2 regions of the Acinetobacter sp. WCHAc010034 genome follow, and region 1 is predicted to be linked to the other one. Evidence: predicted binding sites of a transcription regulator. Region 1 holds the regulator's gene; the other holds the start of a gene.

The links. The regulator PhoB, encoded in region 1, activates phosphate uptake and scavenging genes when phosphate is short. The targets are predictions, from matches to a motif close to TGTCATNAANCTGTCATAA.
Region 2: a site for PhoB is predicted at 12,781-12,799, ahead of BEN74_RS07025 (inorganic phosphate transporter). Genes of this name have one in related genera too.

The regions. Positions count from the first base shown of each region.
Region 1 covers NZ_CP032279.1:2,091,253-2,106,510, reverse strand. Annotated here, with positions in the region: gene ssb (single-stranded DNA-binding protein) at 1-314, opposite strand, end outside; gene BEN74_RS11655 (MFS transporter) at 366-1,730, opposite strand; gene BEN74_RS11650 (DUF475 domain-containing protein) at 1,880-2,965, opposite strand; gene BEN74_RS11645 (hypothetical protein) at 3,132-3,491, opposite strand; gene uvrA (excinuclease ABC subunit UvrA) at 3,720-6,551, shown strand; gene BEN74_RS11630 (hypothetical protein) at 6,569-6,787, shown strand; partial or broken gene BEN74_RS11625 (IS30 family transposase) at 6,748-6,885, opposite strand; gene BEN74_RS11620 (MATE family efflux transporter) at 7,188-8,555, shown strand; gene BEN74_RS11615 (SDR family NAD(P)-dependent oxidoreductase) at 8,818-9,654, opposite strand; gene BEN74_RS11610 (TetR/AcrR family transcriptional regulator) at 9,878-10,573, shown strand; gene phoB (phosphate regulon transcriptional regulator PhoB) at 10,800-11,510, shown strand; gene phoR (phosphate regulon sensor histidine kinase PhoR) at 11,536-12,894, shown strand; gene BEN74_RS11595 (glutathione S-transferase family protein) at 12,968-13,603, opposite strand; gene BEN74_RS11590 (OsmC family protein) at 13,680-14,078, opposite strand; gene BEN74_RS11585 (pirin family protein) at 14,121-15,068, opposite strand.
Region 2 covers NZ_CP032279.1:1,125,475-1,140,732, forward strand. Annotated here, with positions in the region: gene BEN74_RS06965 (ABC transporter permease) at 1-176, opposite strand, end outside; gene BEN74_RS06970 (ABC transporter ATP-binding protein) at 178-903, opposite strand; gene BEN74_RS06975 (arylesterase) at 939-1,568, shown strand; gene BEN74_RS06980 (carbonic anhydrase) at 1,639-2,253, opposite strand; gene BEN74_RS06990 (alpha/beta fold hydrolase) at 2,659-3,699, shown strand; gene BEN74_RS06995 (hypothetical protein) at 3,739-4,740, shown strand; gene BEN74_RS07000 (TonB-dependent receptor domain-containing protein) at 4,871-6,931, opposite strand; gene nfuA (Fe-S biogenesis protein NfuA) at 7,100-7,738, opposite strand; gene BEN74_RS07010 (rhomboid family intramembrane serine protease) at 7,897-8,514, shown strand; gene BEN74_RS07015 (hypothetical protein) at 8,593-8,886, opposite strand; gene BEN74_RS19390 (hypothetical protein) at 9,111-9,278, shown strand; gene BEN74_RS07020 (hypothetical protein) at 9,463-11,013, shown strand; gene BEN74_RS07025 (inorganic phosphate transporter) at 11,111-12,733, opposite strand; gene metH (methionine synthase) at 13,199-15,258, shown strand, end outside.

The sequences.
Region 1 (15,258 bases):
ATCTGCTCGCCGCGGATTTCCGTGGTGTAGCGCTCCTGGCCGTTCTGGTCGGTCCACTGGCGGGTGCGCAATGAGCCTTCAATATACACTTTAGAGCCTTTGCGCAGGTACTGCTGGGCAATTTCGCCCAAGCGGTTGTGCAGCACAATACGGTGCCATTCTGTCTGCTCTTTGCGTTCACCTGTATTTTTATCCGTCCATGAATCGCTGGTAGCGATAGAGAACTGGGTCAGGGAACCGCCATTCGGGAAAGTTTTGGTTTCAGGATCTCGGCCCAAAGTACCCACTAAAATGACTTTATTAACACCACGCATCAGACGTATTCTTCCTATTTGTTGCTATTATTTACTTTATAAGAGTTATGCTTAAATGGCTACCTCTTTCCCCAACAAGTGCGTTAAATCTTGTCGCGCAGCTTCATCAATCTGCTGCTTATCCACCTTCAGATAGGCTACTTGCTGGTCAGACATCACCACGACTTCTTCAATACCACGGATTGCCAAAAGCTGAGAAGTCCATTCGTCAGTTTCTCTGGCTTCCGGCAGGCGCAAAACCAGCGAAGACAGGTAGCGCGGCTGCTCCAGCCCGAAGCTGATCAGCAGCCAGATGACCGCGATGGCGGTTAAAATGCTCCAGCCCATGGCGGTGTTGTTCAGCTGCAGCAGCTGCCCGCCCAGCATGCCGCCAAAGAATGCGCCCAGAAACTGGCTGCTGGCATTCACGCCCATCGCCGTGGCTTTGGACTGGATCGGCGCGGCTTTAGACAGCCAGGACGGCAGCAGCGCTTCCATTACGTTAAAGGCAATGAAAAACAGGCCCAAGCCGGCCAGCAGCACATATTTGGATTCGTAGCCGAAGATCAAGACCGCCAGGCCCAGAATAATCCCGCCAATTGCCGTCAGGAATATGCCGCGCATTTTGCGGTATTTTTCCGCCAGAATAATGCTCGGAAAGGCAAAAAACAGGCTGATCAGCAGCAGCGGCAAATACACCAGGCCGTGGCTGGACAGCGGAATGCCGGCAAAACCGATCAGCTGCGACGGCAGGTAAATAAACATTGCGGTCAGCAGCAGGTGCAGCGAAAACACCGAAACATGCAGGCGGTTCAGGCTGCCCATTTTCAGCACCTGCTTCAGCTGGGTCAGATAGCCCTGCTGGAAATTGCGGTGATGGCGGGTGACTTTCGGCACCAGCAGCAGCATGCTGATCGCCGCCAGGCCCATAACGGTGGTGACCCAGAACAGGCCGGAAATGCCGACCAGGCCGGTCAGCCACGGCCCCAGGCTGAACGCCACCACAAAGGACAGGCCGATGCTCATGCCCATCGCCGCCATGGCTTTAGTGCGCTGCTCTTCGCGGGTCACATCGGCCAGCAGGGCCATCACCACTGCGGACACTGCGCCGCCGCCGGCAATCGCGCGGCCGATAATCACCCCGTAAATGGTTTCGGACATGGCCGCCACCGCGCCGCCCAGGGCAAACAGCAGCAGGCCGATCACCACCAGAGGCTTGCGGCTGTAGCGGTCGGCAATCAGGCTGAACGGAATCTGCAGAACTGCCTGAGTCAGGCCGTATACGCCCACCGCAAGGCCGATTAAAGCCGGTGTTGCATATTGATAAGACTGCCCTGCCACCGAAAATACCGGGATAATCATGAACAGGCCCAACATGCGCAATGCAAAAATGCTGCTTAGGGCAAAAGTTGAGCGGCGTTCTAAAGCATTCATCATATCAATCAGCGTAAATTTAAGGGCCAAATGGATGGGGATATCCTACATCATTCCTGCAGGCGCTGCTGATGTATTCACGGCAGCGCGCCAATAAAAAAGGGCGCATTGCATGCGCCCTCAGATTGAAGCATTTGTTTCTTAAGCCAGGATTAACCGTGCTGTTCCTGACGCTTGCGGTACTGAATTGAAGCGATAATCGCCCAGACAATAAACGCCACGCCAATCAGGCCGGTCACCACTTCAGGTACATGCACGCCGGTGCCGCTGGCCAGCATGATGAACGCCAGAGCGCCAATCGCGTAGTGCGCGCCGTGCTCCAGATAGATATAGGCATCCAGCGTGCCTTTTTCCACCAGATAAATGGTCATTGAACGCACGAACATCGCGCCAATCGCCAGGCCCAGCATGATGATCACCACATCTGAAGTAATCGCGAAGGCGCCGATCACGCCGTCAAAGCTGAAGGATGCATCCAGCACTTCCAGGTACAGGAAGCCGCCGATGCCGGCCTTGATCACGCCGGTAGAGGCGCCGCTGGCGTCATGCGCGACCGCATTGCCGTCTTCGTCAATTTCCGGTTCGCCGCCCAGCAGATGGCTCAGCACCTGCACGCCGATGTACACCACAATGCCCCAGATGCCGGCCAGAGTCACCACCAGTCGCTTCGCTTCTTCGACATTTGACGCCATCACCAGCAGCGCAATCAGCGCAAGGAAAGCCGACATGGCAGGCACGTTGGCCAGATTCGACAGGCGCGCTTCCAGCCATTTGAACCAATGGGTGTCCTTGCCTTCATCCAGAAAGAAATTCAGGAACACCAGCAGCAGGAAGGCGCCGCCGAACGCGGCGATTTCAGGATGGTGATCCATCAGGCGCTGCGAGTAGGTTTTCGGATCATTCAGCGCCAGGCTGACCACTTCCATAAAGCCCATATCCGCTGTAACCGCGACAATCGCCACCGGGAAAATCAGGCGCATGCCGAACACCGCCACTAAAATGCCGACGGTCAGGAACAGCATTTTCCAGAAATGGTCCCAGCCGCGCAGCACCGAAGCGTTGACCACAGCATTGTCAAATGACAGCGACACTTCCATCACCGCAAGAATGGCGGTAATGGTCAGCGCCGTAAACATGGCCTGAATGCCTGCGTTTGGCCCGTGGCTGAAGCCCCAGTACGCAGAAATGCCCAGGCACACGACCGTAAATATGATTGAGAAACCAAAATGTTTCATCATGACAGATCGACCTATGAATCTATAAAAATTAGGGGAAAATCGCTGAAGCTTAAAACAGCGCTTCAGATTTAATGCGCACAAGTATGACGGCTTTTCCTGCTGAGCCAAAGCCCCGGACAGGTTTTTTTGATGCATTGCGCTGCCGGGCGGCCATGCCGGAGCAGCTTCAGGATCTGCACAGCAGATTGCCGGCAAAGCGCACCTTCTGCTGCAGGGCCAGCTGCCGGAATGCATCCTGCACCTTCCTGTCGGCCTCGGTCATCAGCTGCTGATTGGCTTCCAGCACGCCCAGCATGCGGTCATACTGCTGCGGAATCTGCACGCAGGACAGCTTTTTGCGTTCAGCATCTGAATCGGCTTTGGCCAGCTGCCCAATCAGCCGGTCAATCGCCGCATTTTCCGCATTCAGCGCCTGCGCAGCTTCGGCAGCCGATGCGTATTTTGGGCCTTCAGCCTGCGGCGCCCGGCTGCAGCCGGCCAGCAGCAGGGCCGCCAGCAAAACGCCGCATTTAGTTTTCATCTTCATGTGCTGTCCTCGTTATGCTGCGCCGTCCAGCCGCGGCATCCTGCAGAATTGAATCGGGCTATTTTAGCAGGCCCGGCGGGCTTGCGCTCAGCGCGCCGGACGCGCCGCCCCGCCGCATCGGTGTATTTTTCTCGCAATCCGGCGCGGAAATCCGCGGTTTTTTACACTTGAACATTTTTCATGCGCTATCATATAAAGGTTTTTGATGAATTTTTTCAGGACCATTGCATGAGCCAAAGTCATATCCGTATTCGGGGCGCGCGCACTCATAACTTAAAGAATGTGTCGCTCGATATTCCACGCGACAAGTTTGTGGTGATTACGGGGCTTTCGGGTTCAGGCAAATCATCCTTAGCCTTTGACACGCTGTATGCCGAAGGCCAGCGCCGCTATGTCGAGTCGCTGTCCGCCTATGCGCGCCAGTTCCTATCGCAGATGGAAAAGCCGGAAGTTGATTCAATTGAAGGCCTCAGCCCGGCAATTGCCATTGAGCAGAAATCCACCAGCCACAACCCGCGCTCCACCGTCGGCACCATCACCGAAATTTACGACTACCTGCGCCTGCTGTATGCCCGCGTCGGCACGCCGTACTGCCCGGAGCATGACCTGCCGATGGTGGCGCAAACCGTGTCGGAAATGGTCGATGCGGTGAAAAGCCTGGACGAAGGCACCGCTTTAATGCTGCTTGCGCCTGTGGTGCGCGACCGCAAGGGCGAATACACCGCGCTGTTTGAACAGCTGCAGGGCCAGGGCTTTGTACGCGCGCGGGTGGATGGCGAAATTATTGAAATTGACGCGCCGCCGGAACTGGACAAAAAGAAAAAGCATACCATTGAAGTGGTGGTTGACCGCTTTAAAGTCCGCGAAGACCTCGGCAACCGCATAGCCGAAAGCTTTGAAACCGCGCTGCGCCTGGGCGGCGACATTGCGGTTCTGTCATGGATGGACGGCGGACAGGCCGACCGCGTGTTCTCCGCCAAGCACTCCTGCCCCGAGTGCGACCGCGCCGTGGCGGAGCTGGAGCCGCGCCTGTTTTCCTTCAACAACCCCTTCGGCGCCTGCCCGGTCTGCGACGGCCTCGGCACGCGCAGCCATTTCAGCGCCGACAAGCTGATTCCGAACAATGCGCTCAGCGTCAGCGAAGGCGCCATCCGCGGCTGGGACAGGCAGCGCCTGTATTACTACAGCATGATCCAGAAAGTCGCCGATCATTACGGCTTCAGCCTGGACACGCCTTGGCATGAGCTGGATGCTGACAGCAAGAAGAAATTCCTCTACGGCACAGGCAAGGAAAAAATTGACCTGAGCTACATTGATGAGCGCGGCCGCCGGCATAGCCGCGTGCAGCCCTTTGAAGGCATCCTGCCGCATCTGGAGCGCCGCTACCGTGAAACCGAATCCAGCTATGTGCGCGATGATTTGGCGCAGTACCTGTCCAACGCCGCCTGCGACGCCTGCGGCGGTTCCCGCCTGAATGAAATTTCCCGCAATGTGCGGGTCAGGGACAAAACCATTGCCGAAATCACCCGGATGTCGATTGGCGATGCCGAGCAGTATTATCAGAACCTGCACTTAACCGGCGCCAAAGGAGAAATTGCCGACAAGATTTTCAAGGAAATCCGCGAGCGCCTGCATTTTCTGGTTTCGGTCGGCCTGAACTACCTCAGCCTGTCGCGTTCCGCGGAAACCCTGTCCGGCGGCGAAGCGCAGCGCATCCGCCTGGCCTCGCAGATTGGCGCGGGGCTGATGGGCGTGATGTACGTGCTGGATGAGCCGTCGATTGGCCTGCATCAGCGCGACAACGACCGCCTGCTGGAAACGCTGGTGCGCCTGCGCGACTTGGGCAATACCGTGCTGGTGGTAGAGCATGATGAAGACGCGATCCGCGCGGCCGACCATATTATTGACATCGGCCCGGGCGCAGGCATCCACGGCGGCCATATCATTGCCGAGGGCACTTATGAAGAGCTGGCGGCCCATGAAGACTCGCTGACCGGCCAGTACCTTTCAGGAAAGCTGAAAATTGCCGTGCCGGAAAAGCGCACCGCGCCGCCGAAGCCCGAAGAGCAGATCAAGCTGCTGGGCGCCGCCGGCCACAACCTGAAAAATGTCGACCTGACCATTCCAATGGGCATTATGACCTGCGTGACCGGCGTTTCCGGCTCAGGAAAATCCACGCTGATTAACCGCACCCTGCTGCCGCTGGCGGCGACGCAGCTGAACGGCGCAACCACCTTAACTGCAGAGAAGTTCGATTCGATTGACGGCCTGCAGTTCCTGGACAAAGTGGTGGATATTGACCAAAGCCCGATTGGCCGCACCCCGCGCTCCAACCCTGCAACCTATACCGGCCTGTTCACCCCGATCCGCGAGCTGTTTGCGCAGACTCAGGAAGCCAAAGCCCGCGGCTACGCGGCTGGGCGCTTCTCCTTTAACGTGAAGGGCGGGCGCTGTGAAGCCTGCGAAGGCGACGGCATGATTAAGGTCGCCATGCATTTCCTGCCGGATATGTATGTGCCCTGCGACGCCTGCCACGGCAAGCGCTATAACCGCGAAACGCTGGAAGTGAACTATAAGGGCCGGAATATTTCCGATGTGCTGGAAATGACTGTAGAAGACGCGATGCATTTCTTTGACGCCATTCCCGTGATTCACCGCCGCCTGGAAACCCTGCATCAGGTCGGCTTGGGCTATATCCGCCTGGGCCAGTCAGCAACGACGCTGTCCGGCGGCGAGGCGCAGCGGGTCAAGCTGGCGCGTGAACTGGCCAAGCGCGATACCGGCAAGACCCTGTATGTGCTGGATGAGCCGACCACAGGCCTGCATTTCCATGACATTGCCAAGCTGCTGGATATCCTGCATGAGCTGCGCAACAAGGGCAATACCATTGTGGTGATTGAGCATAATCTGGACGTGATTAAAACCGCGGACTGGGTGATTGACCTTGGCCCTGAGGGCGGCGCCGGCGGCGGCATGATCATTGCCGAAGGCACGCCTGAAGATGTGGTGAAATCCAAGGTTTCGCATACCGCGAAGTTCCTGAAGCCGCTGCTGAAGTAAGCTGCTCTTTCCATTCAATGCATGATAAAAACGGTGATTCATTCACCGTTTTTATTTTCCGCAATATGCCTAAAAAAATCAAAGATAATGAATCCATAAAATCTTTAACAGCGCTGCTTAACGTCACTAAATTGGGTTTTAAGATTTTAGATAAAGTGCCGTTTATTTATAAACTCAGCCCAAAAGCAAAAACACTTCAAGGCCAATTTTTAGAAATGGCGGATTCTATCGGCTGAACCTGCTCTTTTGAAACATGAGCAAGTGATGAGGATTTTGGCAGATATGGCCTGATCAGGCCATTTGTGTTTTCCTTTCTGGCGCGCTGAATGGACTTGCTATCGTTTAATATGACTATCCTAAAAAACTAAAACTCAAGGAACTTAGCTTCAGCCAAACAAAAGAATTCCGCTGCTTTTCTCCTTTCAAAAGCAGCAGAAAACGGTCAATGTAAAGCAAATCTACAAATCCGTCCGCTAGATAAAAACAGGAATCAAATTAGCCCAAAACAGCATTCTGCCCTTTTGCCTTCGCCCTAAAACGCTGTCTAAGTTACTTAAAAATTCAGGCTTTTTTCAGCCCAGATATGCTAATGTGAAGCCTGAAAATAAGCCTCAGAACAAGATCAAAGGATTGCGCATGCAGGAGCATCAGCCTCTCGTAAATCAGCAGAAATTATGGAAAAATTTTTTATTTTTTCTGCTCCCTTTGATCGCCACCAATATCCTGCAGAACCTGTCCGGCACCATCAATACGGTTTTTGTCGGGCAAATGATGGGCGTGCACGCCATTGCTGCGGTATCCGTATATTTCCCCATCCTGTTCTGCCTGATGGCCTTTGTGATTGGCCTGTCCGCCGGCACGACCGTGCTGGTCGGGCAGGCTTGGGGCGCGCAGAATGTGGAAAAAGTGCGCTGCGTGGTCGGCTCCACCTTATTCATGACCCTGATTGGCGGCACGCTGATTGCCCTGCTGGGCATGCTGTTCGCCAAGCCGGTTTTGCTGGCGCTGGGCACGGCGCCTGACGTGCTGCATCTTTCTGTGCCTTATGTGCAGTGGATGCTGGCCGGCAGCCCGCTGCTGTTTGTCTATATTATCTATACCTCCATTCTGCGCGGCGTCGGCGACAGCGCCACGCCGCTGATCGCTTCGGCCATGACCATCGCCGCCGGGCTGATCATTACCCCGGTGCTGATTTTAGGCAAATTCGGCTTTCCTCAGTTGGGCATTATTGCCCCCGCCATCGCCGCCACCATCGGCGTGCTGATTGCGCTGATTTTCCTGTATGTGTATTTAAACTGGAAAGATCATCCTCTGCGCCCCAACTGGGCCTTAATGCAGCATATCCGCCATCAGCCGGAACTCAGCAGAATCATTCTACGCTTAGGCATTCCGACCGGCATTCAGATGGTCACCACCTCGGTTGCCGGACTGGTGATTGTCGGCTTAGTCAACCGCTACGGCGCAGATGCCACCGCGGCTTACGGCGCAGTCAATCAGGTGCTGAACTATATTCAGTTCCCTGCGCTGTCCATTTCCATCGCGGCTTCCATCTTCGCCTCTCAGGCGATTGGCGCCGGCAAGTCTGAACTGCTGAATAAAGTCACCCGCACCGCGCTGGGCATGAACCTCGCCATTACCGGAACGCTGGTCGCCTTGGCCTATCTGTTCTCTAAATACCTGATGGCGCTGTTTATCACCGATCCGCAGGTGGTGGCGCTGGGCCAGCAGCTGCTGTTTATTGTGCTGTGGTCTATTTTGTTTTTCGGCGCCAGCGCTATTTTCGCTTCCATCATGCGCGCCAGCGGCACAGTCAGCGTGCCGATGATGATCAATATTACCGCCATTCTGCTGGTTGAAGTGCCTTGCGCCTACCTGTTCAGCGCATGGTGGGGCCTGCAGGGCATTTGGCATGCCTATGCTTTGGCTTTTGTCTGCCTGTGCATTGCGCAAGGGTTGTACTATCAGTTTTTCTGGAAGAAAAAAGCCATCAAGGCGCTGATTTAAGGCGGACAGCGCAGCTGTAGGCTGCTAATGCTGATCAGTTAAGCGTAATTTCATTATGACTGATTGATAAATCTCCCCTAACCCTGAGCCACATATGGCGCAAGGCAAAAGAGGGGATGAACAGCATTGCTGTGTAAGGAATTCAATACGGTATTGAATTTCGAAACGCTCCCTCCTTTGAAAAAGGAGGGTTGGGGAGGATTAAAAGTGATTAACTGACTGGCATTACGCAGGCTGCGGGCTGAACAGCGCCATGCCGCGCTTATCTGCCTTTGCTGAATCTGGCCGCCAGCGCCGTCACTTTCTGGTAGCCGGTAGGCAAGATGCGCTGAATCAAATCCAGAGTTTTCGCGTCATTGCCGATCAGCAGGCGGCGCTTGTCTTTCTGCACCGCCTGCAGAATCTGGCGGGCCGCTTCTTCCGGCGGGCAGCGCAGCAGCTTATTGAAGGTTTTCGCGGATTTTTCAGGGTTCATGCCCAGCGCGCGCAGGCTGTCGTTCATGCGGGCCGCATTGGCGATGTTGGTGCGGATGCCGCCAGGATGCACGCACAGCGCGCTCACGCCGCTGTTTTCCATATCCAGTTCCTGGCGCAGCGATTCGGTAAAGCCGCGCACCGCAAACTTGGTGGCATTATAGGCCGACTGCGTCGGCTGCGCGGTCAGGCCGAACAGGCTGGAAATATTGATGATGCAGCCGTCGCCGGTCTGCTTGATTAAAGGCAGGAACTCTTTGGTGCCGTAGACCACGCCCCAGAAGTTGATGCTGACAATCCACTCCAGCTCTTCATAGGCCGCCCCTTCCACCGTTGAACCCAAAGCCACGCCGGCATTGTTGAAAATCATGTTCACCGAACCGTGCTGCTGCACCGTATCCTGCGCCCAGGCGCGCATTTCGTCCAGGCTGGCCACATTGACTTTATGCGTGGTCACGCGCACGCCGCTGCCATTCAGCAGCTCAGCGGTTTGCGCCAGGCCCTGCTCATTGACATCACTTAATGACAGATGGCAGCCCTGCTGCGCCAGCAGCACCGCCAGCTGCTGGCCAATGCCCGAACCGGCGCCGGTAATCGCAGCCACTTTATTGTTGAAATTCTTCATTCTTGTTCCTTTGCTTAAACCGGCCCTGAGCTGGATGCTGCGGCGGCCTTCCGGCTGCATTTTGCGCAGCCTGTGCATCCAATATAGTTTTGACAATATGCATTGTCAATATCATCTCAGGACTGGGCAGGCCGCGCATTTTGCGCAGCAGCAGCGTAGGCGCTGCGCCCTTTTGCTGCTACTATAGGGTCAGGGAATTTTTTTCAGCTTGGCTTGATTTTTTATGACAGAACAGCGCAATACGGCGGAAGCGGAGCACAGCAAAAGCGGCAGGGAGCGCCAGTTCAAAGGCCTGTCGCTGACTGAGCGCAGGCAGCTGCGCCGCGAAAAGCTGATTGAAGCCGGCATTGAGGCCTACGGCACGCACGGCTTTTTCTCAGTCACGGTCAAGGACATCTGCACTGAAGCCAAGCTGACCGAGCGCTATTTTTACGAATCCTTTAAAAAAAGCGAGCAGCTGTTTCAAGCCATTTTCATCCAGCTGATTGATGAGCTGCAGCGCAATGTGATGCAGGCGATCATGCAGGCCTCAGCCGATCCGGAAAAAATGATTGAAGCCGGCCTCAGCGCGCTGCTCAGCACCCTGCAGGACAATCCGCGCATGGCCCGGATTATCTATATAGACGCCATGCTGGTGCAGGAGCTGCATAATCAGGCCACCATTCATGAAACCGTGCAGCGCTTTGACCGCATGATTCACGCCTTTGTCATGCTGATGATGCCGCATATCGACCGCTCCGAACGCGAAATTTCGCTGGTGGCGACCGGCCTGAACGGCTATGTCACCCAAATCGCCATCCGCTGGGTGATGAGCGGCTACCGGCAGCCGATGCAGGAAGTGTTATCTTCCTGCAGCATTGTTTTCTTATCTTTGCTTCAGACCTTTGCCAAAAACGGGCAGGTGGCGAAAAGCAAATAAAGGCTGCGTTTTTGCTGAAAAAATTTGCTGCCCTTTGCAATACAGTCGCTTAAATTTACCGTAAACTGCCCTGAAGCGGATTTCAGGCGGATAAAATTGTCACAAATTCTTTCGAAAACCGGCTGGCCGCGCCTTTTTGCAATGATACTGTCATAATTAATCTTTGTAATAAGCCTGTCATAAATAAAAAACGGTTCACCGTTTACATGAAATAGGGTATTGCGCTGTGAAAGATGACTACATTTTAATTGTCGACGATGAACTCCCGATCCGGGAAATGATCCATACTTCCTTAGATATGGCCGGCTTTCAGTGCCAGCAGGCGGAAGACGCCAAACAGGCCCACCAGATGATTGTGGATCAGCGCCCTGCCCTTGTCCTGCTGGACTGGATGATGCCCGGCGGCGTCAGCGGCGTGGACTTGTGCCGTCGCCTGAAGCGCGATGAGAACCTGTCCGAGATTCCGGTCATTATGCTGACCGCCCGCGGCGAAGAAGACCATAAGGTGCAGGGCCTGGACGCCGGCGCGGATGACTACATGACCAAGCCGTTCTCCACCCGCGAACTGGTCTCGCGCATCAAAGCCGTGCTGCGCCGCTCCAATGCGCTGGGCGGGGAAAAAACCATTGACGCCAACGGCCTGATTCTGGATCCGGTCAGCCAGCGCGTCAGCCACGGCAACTGCATTCTGGAAATGGGGCCGACCGAATACCGCCTGCTGGCGTTTTTCATGACCCATCCTGAACGCGCCTATACGCGCGCGCAGCTGCTGGATCAGGTTTGGGGCGGAAACGTCTATATTGAAGACCGCACCATTGACGTGCACATCCGCCGCCTGCGCAAAGTGCTGGAGCCGTACGGCGCCGACCGCTATGTGCAGACTGTGCGCGGCACCGGCTACCGTTTTTCTACCCGCGCGGATGTCGCTTTAGGTTAGAACTTTTTCAGGTTAACAGCATTTTATGTACGAACCCTACCCCGTCCCCGAGCTTGCGCGCGGGCACAGAAAATTCCGCTACAGCAGCTTATGGGCCTTCGCCAAGCAGGACTTGCGCCTGCTGGCGTTTCTGCTGATTATCGGCGGCTTCATTGGCCTCGGGGTTGGCTATTTCTGGGTCTGCATTTCGGCAGCCTCCGCCATCTTCTTTGCGCAGCAGCTGCGCTCGCTGTATCTGGTCAATGACTGGATTTCCAACCGCCCCTATGACGTGCCGCCGAATCTGGACGGCATTTGGGGCGCGCTGCTGTTCAATGTCTACCGCGCGCAGCGCCAGGAGCGCATTGTGCAGGCGGAAATGGTCGGGCTGATTGACCGCGCGCAGTCGTCGCTGGTCGCGCTGGCTGAAGCGGTGGTGCTGATTGATGAAATGCATCAGATTGAATGGTGGAATCCGGCGGCCGAAAAGCTGCTGGGCATTCAGCCTACTGACCACGGGCGCAGCATTCTGAGCATTCTGCGCCAGCCGAGCTTTATCGAATATTTCAACAATATCGATCAGGCGCCGGATGGCCTGAAAATGAAGTCCACCGGCTTTGATGAGCATTATGTGCAGGTCAAAATGACCCGCTTCGGCGGCGAAAGCCGCCTGCTGGTGGCCTATGACGTCACCCGCATGCACAATCTGGAGCAGATGCGCAAAGACTTCGTCGACAATATTTCGCATGAGCTGCGCACGCCTTTAACCGTGCTCAGCGGCTATATTGAAACCTTTACCGATCAGGAAGACTTGAACCCACGCTGGAAGCGCGCCTTTGACCAGATGCAGTCGCAGACCCGGCGCATGAATGCGCTGGTGAATGACCTGCTGCTGCTGTCGCGCCTGGAAAATGAAAAGAAAATCGCCAAAAATCAGATTATTGACATGCCGGGCCTGATGCATCAGCTGTATGACGACGCGCACGCCTATAATGTCGATTACGGCCATGAGCTGAATCTGGAAATTGACAGCCACTGCGATTTAATCGGCTCCGACACCGAGCTGGCCAGCGCCTTCAGCAATCTTGTCACCAACGCCATCAAATACACGCCCAAAGGCGGCACCGTCACCATCGGCTGGCATGATGACGCCGAGCATGGCTATTTTACCGTGGAAGATACCGGCATCGGCATTGATCCCAAGCATCTGCCGCGCCTGACCGAACGCTTTTACCGCGTCGACAGCGCGCGCAGCCGGCAAACCGGCGGCACGGGCTTGGGCCTGGCCATTGTCAAGCATGTGCTGATGCAGCATCAGGCGCATCTGGAAATTGAGTCCAAGGAAAACCGCGGCTCGATTTTTAAAGTGGTGTTTCCGAAAGAGCGCCTGTATCAGGTCAGCTGATTGCGCCCGGCGCATAGAAAAGCCTGCGCCAGACGCGGGCTTTTTTACGGCAGCTGCCTCAGCGCTCCAGCGCCTATTCCTTGCGCAGCGCCTGCTGAAAGGCCGGACGGCTGCTGATACGCTGCAAAAACGCCTGAATATGCGGATATTTTCCCGGCGACCGCAGCTGCAGCGCCTGCAATGGAAAGCTCATCTGAATATCGGCAAAGCTGAACTGCCCGGCAAAATAGTCATGCTCAGCTAAATAACCTTCTAAAAATTCAATATGGTCTTTCAGGCGCGGCTGCACAAAGCCGGCTTTCACCCCTGCGCTGATTTTCCGCGCAACCGGCCTGATCAGCCACGGCGCATGCTGCGGCGCATTATTCATCACCAGCTGCATGACCAGCAGCGGCATCAGCGAAGCTTCGGCATAGTGCATCCAGTAGCGGTACTGCTGGCGCGCGGAAGCATCAGCCGGCTTGAACAGCCCGGCGTCGTCATAGCTTTCCTGCAGATGCTGCAGAATCACCGCAGATTCGGCAATGCCCTGCCCGCCGTCGGTCAGCACAGGCGCCTTACCCAGCGGATGCGCCGCTTTCAGCTCAGGCGGGCCGGAAAAATTCGGCAGGCGCCTGTAAAACTGGATGCGGTAATCCAGCCCCAGCTCTTCCAGCGCCCATAAAATGCGGAAAGAGCGCGACTGCTCCAGATGATGCAGTATCAGCATTTATTTTTATCCTTGCACAGCTTATTGAACTTAAAAAAGAAAAAGCATTTCCCCTCGGGGAAATGCCTGCAGCTGCTTAAGCCAGAGTGGTATGGATTTCCAGGCTGCGCAGCAGGGTTTTGGTCACCGGCGTCTTGCTGCAGATCTCCAGCACTTTCAGCTGCAGTTCCGCGCTCAGCGGATGGCTGAAATACAGGCGGCGCTCAATCCATTCCGGGCCTTCCCTGCCGGCATGGAAATCCGCCTCCACGCTGAATTCCCCCAGCTCCATGCCCTTATGCTGCGCGTACATGCGCAGGGTAATCATAGTGCAGGAAATCAGCCCGGCGCAGATAAAATCATAGGGCGCCGGCCCCGTATCGCCGCCGCCGAAAGACTCAGGCTTGTCAGTCAGCAGCCGGTGCCCGCCGCTGCTGACCTCTCCCGCCCACGGCGCAGGCAGGCTCTGCACTTTGGCCGATGCAATCAATCCCATATTTTTTCCTTATTTTAATTTCAGCGTATTGCCTGATTTGAATTATCTGGATGCGCGCATTTTATCCGGAAAGGCCGGCGCTTCCAGGCGCGGCCCCTCATAGCCGGCAACCTCGCCAAAGCGCGGATCATGGTTAATCCACTGCTCCCGCGCAATGCGCAGCTCTTCCTGCGTGCGGCCGACAAAATTCCACCACAGCAGGATCGGCGACTCAAACGGCTCGCCGCCCAGCAGCAGTACGCGGCTGCCCGCATGGATTTCAATTTCGGCATGATCCAGCCCCGGCTCCAGCACCACCATATTGTCTTCAGTCAGTTCATGGCCGTTAATTGACGCCGTGCCCTCCAAAGCCATAAAGCCGTATTCAAATTTCGGATTCAGGCTCAGGCGGGTGCGGGTGCTTTGCGCCGCCTGCAGGTCGACGCCCAGCAGTGCTGAATGCACCGCAACAGGGGACTTGGCCGATAAAAACTCGCCGACCAGCACGGTGAAATCTACCCCGTCCCGGCTGACCACAGGCAGTTCAGGATAATGCTCAAAGCGCGGCGCAATATTGATTTTGTCATCCGGCAGCGCAATCCACAGCTGGGCCGCATGCAGATGAGTTTCGGTTTCCGGCGCCACTTCAGCATGCGCAATGCCGTAACCTGCAGTCATCAGATTGACCTGCCGGGGCCGGATCAGCTGCCGGCTGCCCAGGCTGTCGGTATGCATCATGGTGCCTTCAATCATCCAGGTAAAGGTCTGCAGGCCAATATGCGGATGCGGGCCGACATCCAGCCCATCCCCCTGCGGGAAAACCGCCGGGCCGGCATGGTCCAAAAAGCACCATGCGCCAATCATGCGCTTATGCCGGCTGGGCAAAGCGCGCTTAATTACGGTGCCCTGCCCAATCTCTGCGCTGCGCAGCGGAAATTCCTGAATAAACTGATTGATGTATTTTTCACAATCGTCCGAATCGGACAGCTCGGTATAATTGTTATTGCTCATGGTTCTATCCTGAATCTGGCTCATTGGTTGTGTTGCGCTGGATGCGGTCTTTTGCTCAATCATGCCGCCATCTTAGCGGCTGGCGGCGCTGAAGCCCATGCTTCCCTTAATACGCTGAATTGTATAAATAGAACAATATGCTTTTTGTTTTCCGCCGCCAAGCCTTATGCTGGCCCGCATGATGCATTGG
Region 2 (15,258 bases), 970 kb from region 1:
ACCAAGTCTCCCGCCAGCATTTCAGCCGCCTGCAGAGCTACCGCGTTCTGAATCTGCGCATTGCTGAACTTCAGCGCAGTGGTCGCGCTGATGGCCAGGGTCAGGGCGATAATCAGCAGATAAACCCCGGTGCTTTTAAAGCTTTGCGTTAATAACGGACGGAACAGCGCGTTCATCTCATGCCCTCTGCAGATGCTCAGTCAGCTGGCCATCGGCCAGTTCATAATGGCGCTGGCACTGGGCCGCCAGCTGCGGATCATGGGTGACTAAAATCAGCGTGGTGCCCAATTCGCGGTTCAGCTGAAACAGCAGCTGTTCAATTTCCCTGGCGGTTGCGCCATCCAGATTGCCGGTCGGCTCATCGGCAAAAATAATCTGCGGCTGGCTGATCAGCGCGCGGGCAATCGCCACCCGCTGCTGCTCGCCGCCGGACAGCACTTTCGGCGTTTGCGCAGCCTGGCGCTCCAGCCCGACTTTGGCCAGCAGCGCCAGGGCTTTGCGCTCCGCTTCCGCATAATTGAAATGCGCCTGCAGGCGCAAAGGCAGCATGACATTTTCCAGCGCGCTGAGATGCGGCAGCAGCTGAAAGGACTGAAACACAAAGCCGATATGCTTTAAGCGCACAGCAGCGCGCTGCTCTTCATTCAGCTGCTCAATGGCTTCTCCGCAGACCTGCAAATGCCCCGAACTGGCCTGATCCAGCGTGGCTAGAATCCCCAGCAGGGTGGATTTTCCGGAACCGGAGCGCCCGGTAATCGCGACCTGCTCGCCTGCATGAATCTGCAGGTTCAAATTTTCAAAAATGCGCAGCTCTTTATCCGCAAGCTGGATCTTTTGCGTCAACTGCTGTGCAGAAATAATCGCCTGTGGCATGATGGATGGCTCAGTCATCAATTGGGTCATAGCTTCCCTCTATGCAGAATCGTATGCAAAATCATATGCAGCGCCGCGGTCAAAAACTCCGCGCCCTTCTCCGCCTGGCGGCGCTGGGCCTGTGCCTTGCGCCCATGCTGGCCTGCGCCAAAACCATTATGATTGTCGGCGACAGCTTAAGCGCAGGCTATGGGCTGCAGCCGCAGCAGGGCTGGGCGCATCTGCTGCAGAAACGCTTAGAGCAACAGTATCCGAAACAGCATAAAGTGGTCAATGCAAGCGTCAGCGGCGAAACCACCAGCGGCGCTCTGGCGCGCCTGCCGAAACTGCTGCAGGCCCATCGGCCGCATGTGGTGGTGATTGAGCTGGGAGGCAATGACGGCCTGCGCGGCCAGCCGCCGCAGATGATTCAGAAAAATCTGGCGCAGCTGATTGAAAAAAGCCAGCAGGCCAAAGCCAAAGTGGTGGTCTTCGGCATGAAGATTCCGCCCAATTACGGCACGGCCTACAGCAGCGCTTTTGAAAGCAGTTACCGGACCGTTAGCCTGCAGTACCGCGTGAAGCTGCTGCCGTTCTTTATGGAAGGCGTCGCAGGCAACAGAAGCCTGATGCAGAATGATCTGATTCATCCGAATGCCAAGGCGCAGCCGATTTTATTGAACAATGCCTATCCCTACATCAAAAGCAGCTTATAAAAAAGCGAAGGGCGCTTTATAAAAAGCGCCCTGCACAACTCTGATAGGAAGGATCTGCCGGAAAATCAGCTTAGAAATCGTAGAAAGTTACTTCGCCGGTTTCCAGTGAATATTCTGCGCCAACCACTTTCAGCTTGCCTTTGGCAATCAGGTTTTCCAGCACCGCTGAACCGTGGCGCAGCTGGTTGACGGAAGCGAAGACATTGGAGCGCACCGCATGAACAGATAATTTTTCCAGATCATCTTTCAGTTCGGTCTGCAGTAAAATTTCAACGGATGGGCGCACGCGGTTCACAATCGACATCAGATTTGCCGAAGGCGGCGAAGCAGGATTCATCAGCGCTTCGATGGTTGAATGAATCGCGCCGCAGTGGGTATGTCCCAGAACAATCACCAGAGGGCAGCCGAAGCTGTCAGCGGCGAATTCCACGCTGCCGACCTGTGACGGCGCAACAATATTGCCCGCAACGCGGATCACAAACAGGTCGCCCAAGCCCTGGTCAAAAACCATTTCCGCCGGCACGCGCGAGTCTGAACAGCCCAGCACAATCGCAAACGGCTCTTGGCTTTCCGCCATTTCCGCCCGCTGCTGATGCGTCAAAAGCGTAAGATGCTTGGTTTGACCATTAACAAAACGTTCGTTGCCTTTTTTTAAACGATCTAAAGCTTCTTCTGCTGTTAGCATGTTCTTCCATCCTTATTTGAAGTTTTCACATTTTAATGCGCCGTCTGGGGAATGTCACTTGCAAAACATTCGCTGGCAAGTTTTTCTCAGAGCGTTTTTTCCTGGCTTTTGTTTTCAAGCGGCGCGCCGCCGGGCTGCGCTTTGCGCCACGGCTGGCGCGCTCAGAACGGCGTAAAATGCCAATGCATAAATCTTTTTCTATGAAAATTGCCTCAGTTTTCAAGGCGCAGTTCACATTTCATGCAATCTGAACTAACTGGGTCAAAAAAGCTTAACGTGACAAGCCTGCCATTTGGACTACAATATCTTCCAAAGCGCCTGCCCTAAGCCAGATGTTCCCGCGCAGGCCATTGCTCAATAAACGCCATAACACATTCAAGCTGTATTTAGGGATCAAGCCAGTCAATGAAAGGATTGCATTCGACACTCAGCCGCGCGCTGAAACTGGGCTGCCTCAGCTGCCTGCTGCTCTTAGGCAAGCCCAGCTTTGCAGATGCGGACAGCGCGCTACCGCCCGCCGTGATTCCGCCGCAGATTCTGCTCAACCACCTGCTTCAGGAGCGCAAGGCGGCCGGGCTGACGGCTAAGACCGTGCAGGTCGGCAATGTGGCCTGGAGCTACAGCGAAGGCGGCTCCCGCGCCAACCCTTCCATTTTGCTGATTCACGGCCTTGCGGGAAGCCGCGACAACTGGAACCGCGTGGCGCACTACCTGACGCCGTATTACCACGTCATCATTCCGGACTTGCCGACCAATGGCGATACCCGGGTGCCGGCCAATTTCGATGTTTCCGTACCGAATGTCACCGAGCAGCTGCGCCAGTTCGCCGAAAAAATTGAGATTGAAGACCGGCTGAATATTGCCGGGCATTCGCTGGGCGGCTCGATTGCCACGGTTTACGCCGCGCAGTACCCTTTTGACACGCAAAGCCTGTTTCTGCTGAACAGCGCCGGCATTTACAGGCAGGCCACGACTACTTATTCCAAAAACCCCTATGCCTTAAAGCATCTGATTGTTTCCAAGCCGGGCGATTTAGACGAAGTGATGCATCAGCTGATGCAGCGCCCGCCGGCGATGCCTTTTAAGCTGAAGCAGGCGCAGGAAAAGCTGCTGATCGCGCAGTCAGATCAAACCAGCAAAATGATTGATCAGGTGGTGGCGATGAACCGGATTTATACTCCGGACAGCTTTGCCCGCCTGACCCAAGCGGTTGAAGCGCCTACCCTGATTCTCTGGGGCAGGCAGGACAAAATCATTAATGTTGAAGCCGCAAATGAGCTGAAATCCTTATTGAAACGCGCAGAGGCTCCTGTCATCCTTAACAATGTCGGCCATATGCCGATTTTAGAGGCTGAGCGGGAGGTCGCGGATCATTACCTGCCTTTCCTTGCAAAAAGCCAAAAGTTTAAAAACCCGCTTGCGGATAAACTTATCCCTTTAAACTGATCAGCTAAGTTTTAAATCAGCTTAGCTTTCAAGGACAGCATGCAGAAGAACCCGATGATAGAGCGCCTGATTGACGCTCAGCTTAATTTTTTAGACCGGAACTTTGCTCAGGCGGATACGCTTCAGAGCGAGTTTTTAAGCTTTTATCACTGGTTCAGAAAGCAGCCCCTGCAGCAGCTGTGGAGCTTTGAACAGATTAATGCGCTGATTCAGAAGCAGATTCTGCAAACTCCTGCCAGCAGTTTTCTGACCGGGCAAATTGCCGAGCATATTAAATTCTCGCTGATCCACCCGGCAAATGACAGCACGGCAATTGCCGATATTATTCCGGTTCTGACCGTGGATAAAATTGCGCAGTACGTGGCCAGCAAAAGCGGCCACCGCCAGCGCCTGATTAAGGCCGTGGTCAATAACCCGGCTTTTTCCGCCATGATCACCCAGCTGATTCAGCACGCCATTCAGGATTATGCGGATAATTCGGTGATTGCCAAAAGCGTGCCCGGCGTTTCGCGCTTTATGAAAATGGGCAAATCGGTGCTGGAAAATGTCACCGACACCAATCTGGACAGCGCAGTCAGCAGGTATCTGCAGAAGAATATCCTGAAGTTCAGCCAAATGAGCGAACACGTGCTGAATCAGCACTTTGATGACCATAAGCTGTATCATTTTCAGGCCAATCTCTGGCATAAAATCAAAAGCATGCCGGTTGCCGTGCTGAAAAATTACATTGAAGTGCAGGATTTGCCTGAAACCGTGGGCTTAGGCCATGAAATCTGGGATCACATCCGCCAATCAGATTATTTGAAGCAGCAGGTGCATGACGGCGTGTATGCCTGGTATATCCGCAATCAGGAGCGCCCTTTTGACCTGCTGCTGCGCGACCTGAATATTGATGAAGCTTTAATTCAGCAGGAACTGCAGGATTTGCTCAATCCGCTGATGCAGCAGCTGATCAGCTCGCAGTATTTGCGGGAACGCGCGCGCGCGCATTTGGAGCTGTTTTATTATTCGGAAGAGGCGCAGCGGATTTTAACGCAATAGGCTTGCGCAAAAGATTTGACCTTAGATTAGAATCAGATTTTCCGCCGGCTGTCAGGGCTTCAACAGAAACGCTGACAGCTGGCGGCGTAGACGCAGTCAGGGTGGAAAACGCGCTTCCGCCCTGATTCTTTTAGTATTTAAACGTTGCGCCAACGAAGACTTTCTGGCGCTCCACCATATACTCATTGCTGCCGTTGGACAGCTTCTTATCCAGCAGGTTAGTAAAGCCGCCGCGGACCGTCAGCTGATCATTTACAACATAATTGCTGGATAAATTCATAACGGTATGGCGTTTTTGCATGCTTGAATCCGCTGTATTTTTGGTCAAATACTGCTTGCCTAAATGCTGTGCAGACAATTCCACGCTTAATGGCTCAATCGGCTGCCAGCTTAATGCGGAATTCACTGTTAATTTTGGCGTTGCAATTAATGCCTCTCCTGTATCTTTATTTTCCGCTTTCAAGAAATACGTTGCATTATTGCTCCATTTCAAGCGCTCTGAAAGCGGAAAATCCGCCACCATTTCCACGCCGCGGGTTACTGCCTTTCCGGTATTTTCATTGCGGGTAAACCAGTTGCCGTAGTAGTAGCCTAAAGGCACATAGTCAATCCGGTTTTTGAAATCCGTATGGAAGAAGGTCACGCCTAAGTCTGCGCCAAAACCGGTATAATTTACCCCAATTTCATAGTTGACGCTTTCTTCCGGCGCCAGATTCGGATTGCCCGTCATATAGCAGCCGCCGCTTGTATATGTATGCGGATCGCCCTTTTCGTCATACCAGGTTTTCCCCTTCAGCCCAATGCAGCCCCTGCCGCCGGATCTTGTCGCTCCGCCGGGAGACGCTTCCTTGACTGTCGGCGCGCGGAAGCCTTTCGCCGCCCCGCCTTTAATCACCAGATCATCGCTAGGGCTATAAACTAAATAGCCGCGGGGGCTATGATGCGAGCCATAATTATCATCATGATCCAAGCGGTTGCCTAAAGTCAGGCTAAGGTTATCTAGAAGTGAAATATTGTCCTCAATAAATAACGCCCAAGTTTTATTGTCTACCTTAGGATTGCCGTAGTTTTGCCCATCCCAGCTTCCGCCAGGCAAAGTTCCAATAATGCGGGTATTGGTCAATTCCTGTTTTTTCCACTGGCCGCCAACTGTTAAGACCTGATCAAAGGCCGCCTTAAACGGCATGGTCAGGCTGCCTTCAACAATCATTTCATTTGACTTGGTCGCATAACTGCTGGCGCTTGAATCATAATCATTGTAGTAAGCATTCAGCTTGGACTTGCCAATTGCCCATTCGCCGTCATGTGATAAGCCGTAGCTATTATGTTCCAGTTCATTTGCTCCCCAGCTGGTTTCCTGTTCCGCGCCGGTCGCTGCATTAATGCTGGAGCCTTTTTTATTTTTCTGCAGGCTATGGCCAACTTCCAAACTGAAAGTCTGCTTATCTGTGGGCTGATAATGCAGCATTGCATTGTAGTTTTGATCCTGAGCGCCTGTCGTCCCTTTGCCCGCCTGGCGCTTCTTATCCGCTTCACGTTCAGTCATGCCTGCTGTCAGGCGCAGGCCCAGCGTGTCAGTTAAAGGGCCGGCCGCCATCACCCCGGTCTGCAAAGAAGAGCCCAAATTTGAAGACGCTGTAGGCTGAGTATAGTTCAGAGTGACATTGTCGCCCCACACACTTGGAATTTTTCTGGTAATAATATTAATGACGCCGCCCATTGCATCAGAACCATACAGTGAGGACATTGGGCCGCGGACAACTTCAATCCGCTCAATCATATCCGGCGTAATCCAGTTTAAATCCTGGCGGCCCAAGTCCGGACGGTAGTTGGTATCGCGGGAAGAGCCGATACGCTTTCCATCCACCAAAATAAGCGTGTAGTTGTCGGGCAAGCCGCGCAGCTTGATTTTTGAACCCTCGCCCGTTGGGCTGATTCCGCCTGTTACACCGGGAACTTTGCTGAGCAGCTCGCCCAGACTGCCTACGGGCTGTTTTTCAATCTCTTCACGCGTAATTACACTGATGCTTGCCGGCGCTTCTTTAGCATCTACAGCCTGACTGCTCGCAGTCACAACAATGGTTTCCAGTTTAGCTGCATGCTGCTGCGCATCATCTTTTGCCTGCGCCGCAGCGCTCATAACCGCTGCAACAGAAAGCGCCAAAGCAGATTGCAATAACTGTTTATTCATACCCACACCCAGTCAAATAATGGAGAAATAAAGTAAATTTATGCGCGGATTTTAACAAACGATAAACATATTGCAATTACTATTGATAATTATTCTCATTATTTTTACAGATAATGCATATAAAAATAGCCTCTATTGAGAGGCTATTTTCATTTCATTCAGGCCGGCTTACTTGAAATAAGCGCCTTCCGCCTGGCTGTGGTCAGTTTCGTCCACCACCTGCATCAGTTCAGGCACATGCTGCTTTAAAGTGGTTTCAACGCCCTGCTTTAAAGTCACATCAATGGCAGAACAGCCTTGACAGCCGCCGCCAAATTTAAGCACGGCGGTCAGGCCATGTTCAGCGTCATCAACCACTTTCACCAGTGCGCAGTTGCCACCATGCCCCGCCAAGCCCGGGTTGATTTCTGACTGCAGCACATAGGTAATGCGCTCTTCTACAGAGGCATCCGGGCCAACGCGCGGCACTTTCGAGTTCGGCGCGCGGAACGTCAGCTGGCCGCCAAAGCGGTCTTTATTGTAATCAATGACTGCATCCAGCAGATAAGGAATAGATGGCGCATCAACAAAGGCAGGAAAATCAGGATATTCCTGCTTGTAATCTGTAGGCACGACTTCTTCAGGCGCACTGTAAGCCATGCAGCATTCAGCGCGCGGTGTACCAGGATGTTCTACAAAAATACGTACACCAATGCCCGGCGTGTTTTGTTTTTCCAGCAAGTCTTTTAAGTACTCTTGCGCATTGGGTGTAATCAATAAATTTGGAATCTCTTCTGCAACTGCAGTGCTGGTATTCTCAGTCGACATAACAATATTTCCTCATGCTGAAGCCGCTATTTTAACTGAAGATGCGGTGCATTACGAAAAAATCAACCAAAATTGTCGGAATTATCCTGAAAGTTCCCGCTGACGCTTAAATTAATGGCATTATGGGCGACAAATACTGCTCATTTGAACGCCAATTTATGCTTGATTCAGCTTTGAACCACACCGTTATCCTCATCCTGATTACGGTCATTGTTTCCTTCATTGCCTTTCAAAACCAGAACATTATGAACCGCCTGATTTTCTGGCCTCCGGCAATGCAGCGCGGCCAGTTTGACCGCTTCATCACGCATGGCTTTGTGCATGCGGACGGCACGCACCTGCTGTTCAATATGATTACCCTGTTCTTTTTCGGCAGCATTATTGAAGCGTTTTACCGCCAGTATTTTTATGACCTGGGCTTTGTGCTGTTCTATCTGGGCGGCTTGATCGCTGCCATTATTCCCAGCTACCTGCAGCATAAAAATGATGCGCGCTGGGCCAGCTTAGGCGCTTCCGGCGCGGTTTCCGCGGTGCTGTTTGCCTATATCCTGTTTGAGCCGTGGAAGCTGATTTTTGTATTTTTCATTCCGGTTCCAGCCATTATTTTTGCGGTGCTGTATGTTGCCTACAGCATCTGGTCAGGCAAGCGCGGCAATTCCAATGTCAATCACAGCGCGCATCTGTGGGGCGCAGCTTACGGGGTGATCATGACCATTATTATTGAGCCGCGCCTGCTTCCGCATTTCTTCAATAAGCTGCTGCAGATGCCATTTTAAGCGCCATCTGACAGACAAAAACGCGCTAAAAAAAGATGCCGCCGGCATCTTTTTTATTGGCCAATACGCCGCGCTGCATCAGCCATCTATGCTTTCCATCAGCTGGCCATGCGAAAAATGCCAGTTTTTTTGATAAGCCGAAACAAATTTGGCAATGAAAATCGGCGCGCGGTCAATTGCAGAGCGCTCCTTAAAATGGCCATGCGCCTTAGCCCAGTCATAGCAGCTTTGATTCAGCGGATACTCCGTCAAAATTCCGCTTAAGTAATTCCGCTTGATCCATCCCTCGGCCTGCCGGTAGCTGGAAAAAACCGCGGAGGCGAAGCCTGATTTATGCGCATTGAAGATATATACCTGATTGGATCTGTTCATAAGTAAGCCTGCCCGTTCTTTTTGTTTTTCTTAGCCATTATAATAAGTGTGATGCAAATCACATTTCAATCCATTTTCAGCAGTTTATTTTGCAACAGTTCGTAAATGCAGTGCTTTATGGGGCAGTCTTTGCGCCGCAGCAGCAAATTTCACTGCGCCTTCCTACGCAAATTGCTTAAAATAAAAGCGCAGCCGCAAATATAAATATAAAGAGGGATACCGCAATGAAAAGAATCATCATGGCGCTCAGCATGCTGTGCTTCAGCGCCCTGTCCGCATGCGCCGTGCATACCCGGGAAGGCAGCATTACCGTTGACCCGGACTGGGGCCATTACCCGCATGATCATGGCGGCTTCTGCCCGCCTGGACAGGCCAAAAAGGGCCGCTGCTGAGCCTAATGCATGCGCAAGCCTTCAGATATGAAGGCTTTTCTTTGGATGCCGCCCAGACAGCTGCCTAGCTATTTTCTTCAGCAGTTCATGCAATTTTGTAAGTTATTGCCACTCCGGAAAACGATCTGGCATAGATAATGTATACATCTGTATATTAATAATTAGATCACGTGAGATATTTTGCATGTCCAGCTCCATAGACGGTCTTCAGTTTCCAAACCCAGCGCAAAAGCACAAGCCCAGCACCTCTAAAACCGGCCGGGAAATTATTGCGGAAGCCTTAGCCAGCGTTGACCACAGCGCTTCGCTGCAGGCCACTGCAGAAAAAAACTGGCGCAAGCAGTACCCGCGCTATTTTAAGGCGCTGGTTGAGCAAGGCATTCAGAACGCCGGCAAGCCGATTCAGATTGCCGAAGCCGGCCTGAATAAAGCGCACCATACCTTCGAGTTTTTCCGCAACGGCGAAAAGCATCTGCTGAAAAATGTCATGCAGCTGGACGCGCAGCCGCTGCATACCATCAAGCTGAAAGGCGAAAGTACTGAAGCGCCGGAATGGCATGTGCCCTATCATGGCCAGAAGCTGCGGGGCGACGCCTTGCTGGCGCAGATTCAGAAATGGCAGGATGCCGGCATTGTAGAGCCGAGCCATGCCGATGCCCTGAGGGAAGCGGCCGCCCATCCGGAATGGTTCGACCTGTCTGACCGCACCATGGTGTTATTCGGCGCGGCTTCTGAAGCCGGCCCGCTGACCTGGCTGTCCAAATGGAAGGCCAATATTGTTGCGGTAGATTTGCCGAACAGCCGCGTTTGGGGCCGGATTTTAGACACGGTCCGCAAAGGCAATGCCACGCTGTATGCGCCAAGCGCGGAAGCGCTTGCTGCAGATACGCCTGCGGCTGTATTGAAGGAAAAGTTAGGCGCCAACCTGCTGACGCAGATTCCGGAAATTGCGCAGTGGCTGCTGCAGAACCCTGATCAGCTGGATTTGGCCGCTATCGCCTATTTGGACGGCGAAAAGCATGTGCGTGTTTCCATGGCGATGGATGCGATTATGCAGCATGTCAGCGCGCACAAGGCCGGCACCAGCCTGATGTATATGTGCACCCCGACCGATGTCTATGCCGTGCCCGCAGAAGTGATTGAGGCCTCCACCGATAAGTTTGCGCAGCGCTCTAAAGCGCAGCAGCTGATCAGCACCGGCATTTCCGCCCTTTCGCGCCAAAATTTGTTCAGAAAAAACCTGCACGGCCTGATTGCTTCAGACAATGGCCAAAACTACGGCATTGCCGACTGCCTGGTGGTGGAGCAAGGCCCGAACTACGCTTTGGCCAAGCGCATTCAGCAGTGGCGCGCAACACTGGCGCGCCATCAGGGCCAGCGGGTCAGCATTAATATTGCGCCATCCACCACAACGCATTCCGTGACGAAAAACCCGCTGCTGAAAGCGGCCTTTAACGGCGCCAGCCTGTTTGATGTGGAAGCCTTCAAGCCGGAAACTACCAATGCGATTATGGCGGCGCTGTGGGTGCATGATTTGCGCAGTCCAAAGTCGGCGGCCAATCCGGAAGTGGAACTCGCGCATCCGCTGGAGCTGATGATGAAAGGCGCCAATCACGGCGGCTTATGGCGTGTCGCCTATTTAGCCCGCACAGCGCTGCCTTTCGCCGCGGTATATGGTTTCGCCGCGGAAAAGCTGCCGCTTGACAAAGTGCTGGGCAAGCTGAAAAAGCGGTAAACCCGCAAGATGATTTCAGCCTCAAGCTGTTCTCCAATCCATAAAAAAACGCTGCCAAGGCAGCGTTTTTTGATCTCTGTGCAATCTAGGCAAATGCTTAGAAGACTTTCAGCAGCAGCCAGTACAGTGCGCCTGACAGGCAGATGGTTGCCGGCAAAGTGAACACCCATGCCGACAGAATGGTGCGCACCATTTGCGCATTCAGGCCGGATTTGTTCGCCACCATGGTGCCCGCAACCGCGCTGTTCAGGACATGCGTGGTGGATACCGGCATGCCGAGGCCATCAGCCGCTGCAATTGTTGACATCGCCACCAGCTCAGCCGACATGCCTTGGCCATAAGTCATGTGGTTTTTGCCAATGCGCTCGCCCACAGTCACCACAATGCGCTTCCAGCCGACCATCGTGCCTAAGCCCAATGCCAAAGCAACCGCAACTTTCACCCATGTTGGAATGTACTGCAGGAATGAATCCAGATTGCTGCGGTACGCCTTCACAGTTTTCTTCTGCTCAGCCGTCATCGCCGGCAGCTGATCCGCTTTATCCAGGCGCTTGAATGCCGTCGTGCTGAGGTACATGTCGTTGCGGATCACCGAAACTTGCGCTTCAGGAATTTCATCCACGCCGCCGTATTGCGCAACGCGCTCGCCCAAATGGCCCGTCAGGCTTGCCAAAGCGGGAACAACTTCAGCATTCACTTCTTTGGTCTGAATGTATTTGGTCAGGACTTCACGGGCTTGTTCATCGGCAATCTGCGCATGCTGCGGATAAACCGCCGCTGCAGTTTGCACGGACAGCTGCTCGAAAGACTGAATATGCTTGTCATCTAAGTTTTTATTCAATGAATAAGCCAGCGGCACACAGCCGATCAGAATCAGCATGATCAGGCCCATGCCTTTCTGGCCGTCATTTGAACCGTGCGCAAAGCTTACGCCTGTGCAGGTGAAAATCAGAATAGCGCGGATCAGCGGCGGCGGCGGCTTGTTGCCTTCCGGCGGCTGGAACAGTTCCAGCTGCTTTCTGAAGACTTTTTTCACCAGCAGGAACAGCAGCGCAGCGAATGCAAAGCCGATCAGCGGCGAGAACAGCAGCGCTTTGCCGACTTTCAGCACCTGCTCCATATCAATGCCGCTGGCGCCGCTGCCTGCGTTCAGCAGGTAGTTCATAATGCCGACGCCAAGGATCGAGCCAATCAGCGTATGCGAGCTTGAAGCTGGAATCCCCAAAAACCACGTGCCCAAGTTCCATAAAATGGCAGCGATCAGCATGGCGAAAACCATGGCAAAGCCTGCGCCGGAACCGACATTCATGATCAGTTCCACCGGCAGCAGGGCGATAATGCCGTAGGCAACCGCGCCGCTGGCGACCATTACGCCCAGGAAGTTGCAGAAGCCTGCCCACATCACCGCAACCGGCGCAGACAGCGCATTGGTGTAAATCACCGTAGCGACCGCATTGGCGGTATCATGGAAGCCGTTGACGAACTCAAAGCCGAGCGCAATGAACAAAGCTGTGCCCAGCAGAATCATGGAATACAGGCTTAACGCGGGAACATGCGCCAAATCAGCAGTTAATTGAAATCCAATATAAATAAGCGTTGAAATAATAACGGTTAAAAACACCGGCATAAAAAATTTCGGTGTAGGCACATGAACATTCGTCGACTTCTTAGCGGCAGTCGATGGTTGTGCTGAATCTACGGGAGTTTGATTAGAATTCATGCAAGCAGGAATGGAGGATTTAAGAATCCCCATATTGTTCAATTAAATTGTGACAATTATATGACAAAGCGCTGTCATATAAAGCAGTTTTTCATACTTTATTGCATTTAATTCTTGCCGGCGCGCCCGCGCCATCCTTCAACTTAAATTATAAAAATCAAATATTTGTTTTCAAATATTGCGCACTTAAAAGGATAAACCTGAAATATTTCAAGGCTTAAATATTTTTGAAATATTTCATGGCGGATTATTACAAAAGATTGCCCGAGCACCATAATGACGCATTAATGCTGCAGCTTCATTAAGCAGACCGCCGCTTTGGCTGGCTATTCTGCGCAGGGCGCTACGGCTAAATATTCAGCAAAGCTGGTTCAGCGCAGCCCATAACTGGCGAGTATCCGTAAAAAGCGCCTGAATTCTGTTAATATATCGCCGATTTTATATTCCATCGGATTGGGGTTATTTATGTCCACGCTTGCCACGCTGAGAGCGCTTCTCGCCAAACGCATCCTGATTATTGACGGTGCGATGGGAACCATGATTCAGCGCCATAAATTAGAAGAAGCCGACTACCGCGGCGAGCGTTTTGCAGACTGGGCCTCTGACCTCAAAGGCAATAATGACCTGCTGGTACTGACCCAACCGCAGATTATTCAGGGCATTCACGAAGCCTATCTGGATGCAGGCGCAGACATCATTGAAACCAACAGCTTCAACGGCACCCGCGTTTCCATGTCAGATTACCATATGGAAGATCTGGTGCATGAAATCAACTTCGAAGCCGCCCGCCTGGCCAAAGCCGCCTGCGAAAAATACTCCACGCCGGACAAGCCGCGCTTTGTCGCGGGCGTGCTGGGGCCGACATCGCGCACCTGCTCCATTTCACCGAATGTCAACGACCCGGCTTTCCGCAACATTACCTTTGATGAACTGAAAGAAAACTACATTGAAGCCGCGCACGCGCTGATTGAAGGCGGTGCAGACATTCTGCTGATCGAAACCGTATTTGATACGCTGAACTGCAAAGCGGCCATTTTTGCGGTGAAGGAAGTCTTCCAGCAGATTGGCCGCGAACTGCCGCTGATGATTTCCGGCACCATTACCGATGCTTCAGGCCGCACCCTGACTGGCCAGACCGCCGAAGCCTTCTGGAACTCGGTGCGCCACGGCGACCTGCTGTCCATCGGCTTCAACTGCGCGCTGGGCGCAGACGCCATGCGCCCGCACATCAAAACCGTGTCTGACGTTGCCGACACTTTTGTCTCCGCGCATCCGAACGCAGGCCTGCCGAACGCTTTCGGAGGCTATGATGAAACCCCTGAAGAAACGGCGGCATTTATTAAAGAATTTGCGGAAAGCGGCCTGATCAACATCACAGGCGGCTGCTGCGGTACAACCCCTGATCATATCCGCGCCATTTACAATGCTGTAAAAGACATCAAGCCACGCCAAGTGCCTGAAACCAAACCTGCTTGCCGTTTAAGCGGTTTAGAGCCGTTCAACATTACCGATGATTCTCTGTTTGTGAACGTTGGTGAACGCACTAACGTGACGGGTTCGAAAAAATTCCTGCGCCTGATCCGTGAAGAAAACTTTGCCGAAGCGCTGGATGTTGCCTTGCAGCAAGTGGTTGCCGGCGCGCAGATCATCGATATCAACATGGATGAAGGCATGCTGGATTCGCAGAATGCGATGGTGCATTTCCTGAATCTGGTGGCGTCTGAGCCTGAAATTTCCAAAGTGCCGGTCATGATTGACTCATCGAAATGGGAAATCATTGAGGCCGGCCTGAAATGCGTGCAGGGCAAGCCGGTGGTGAACTCCATTTCGCTGAAAGAAGGCTATAACGAGTTTGTCGAAAAAGCCCGCCTGTGCCGCCAGTACGGCGCGGCCATTATTGTCATGGCCTTTGATGAAACCGGCCAGGCCGATACAGCTGCCCGCAAGCGCGAAATCTGCAAGCGCTCTTATGATGTTTTAGTCAATGATGTAGGCTTCCCTGCTGAAGACATCATTTTTGACCCGAACGTATTTGCCGTGGCAACCGGCATTGAAGAGCACAACAACTATGCGGTGGACTTCATTGAAGCGACCGGCTGGATCAAGCAGAACCTGCCGCATGCAATGATTTCCGGCGGCGTGTCCAACGTGTCGTTCTCGTTCCGCGGCAACGAGCCGGTGCGTGAAGCAATTCACTCAGTGTTCCTTTATCATGCCATCAAGCAAGGCATGACCATGGGCATTGTCAATGCCGGCCAGATGGCGATTTACGATGACATTCCTAAAGCGCTGAAAGACGCGGTTGAAGACGTTGTCCTGAACCTGAATCAGGGCGAAAGCGGCCAGGAAGCCACTGAAAAGCTGCTTGAAGTGGCTGAACAGTACCGCGGCCAAAGCGCTGCGCAAAAGCAGGTTGAAAACCTTGAATGGCGCAATGACACGGTTGAAAAGCGCCTTGAATACGCCTTAGTCAAAGGCATCACCGCATTTATTGATGAAGATACCGAAGAAGCGCGCCTGCAGGC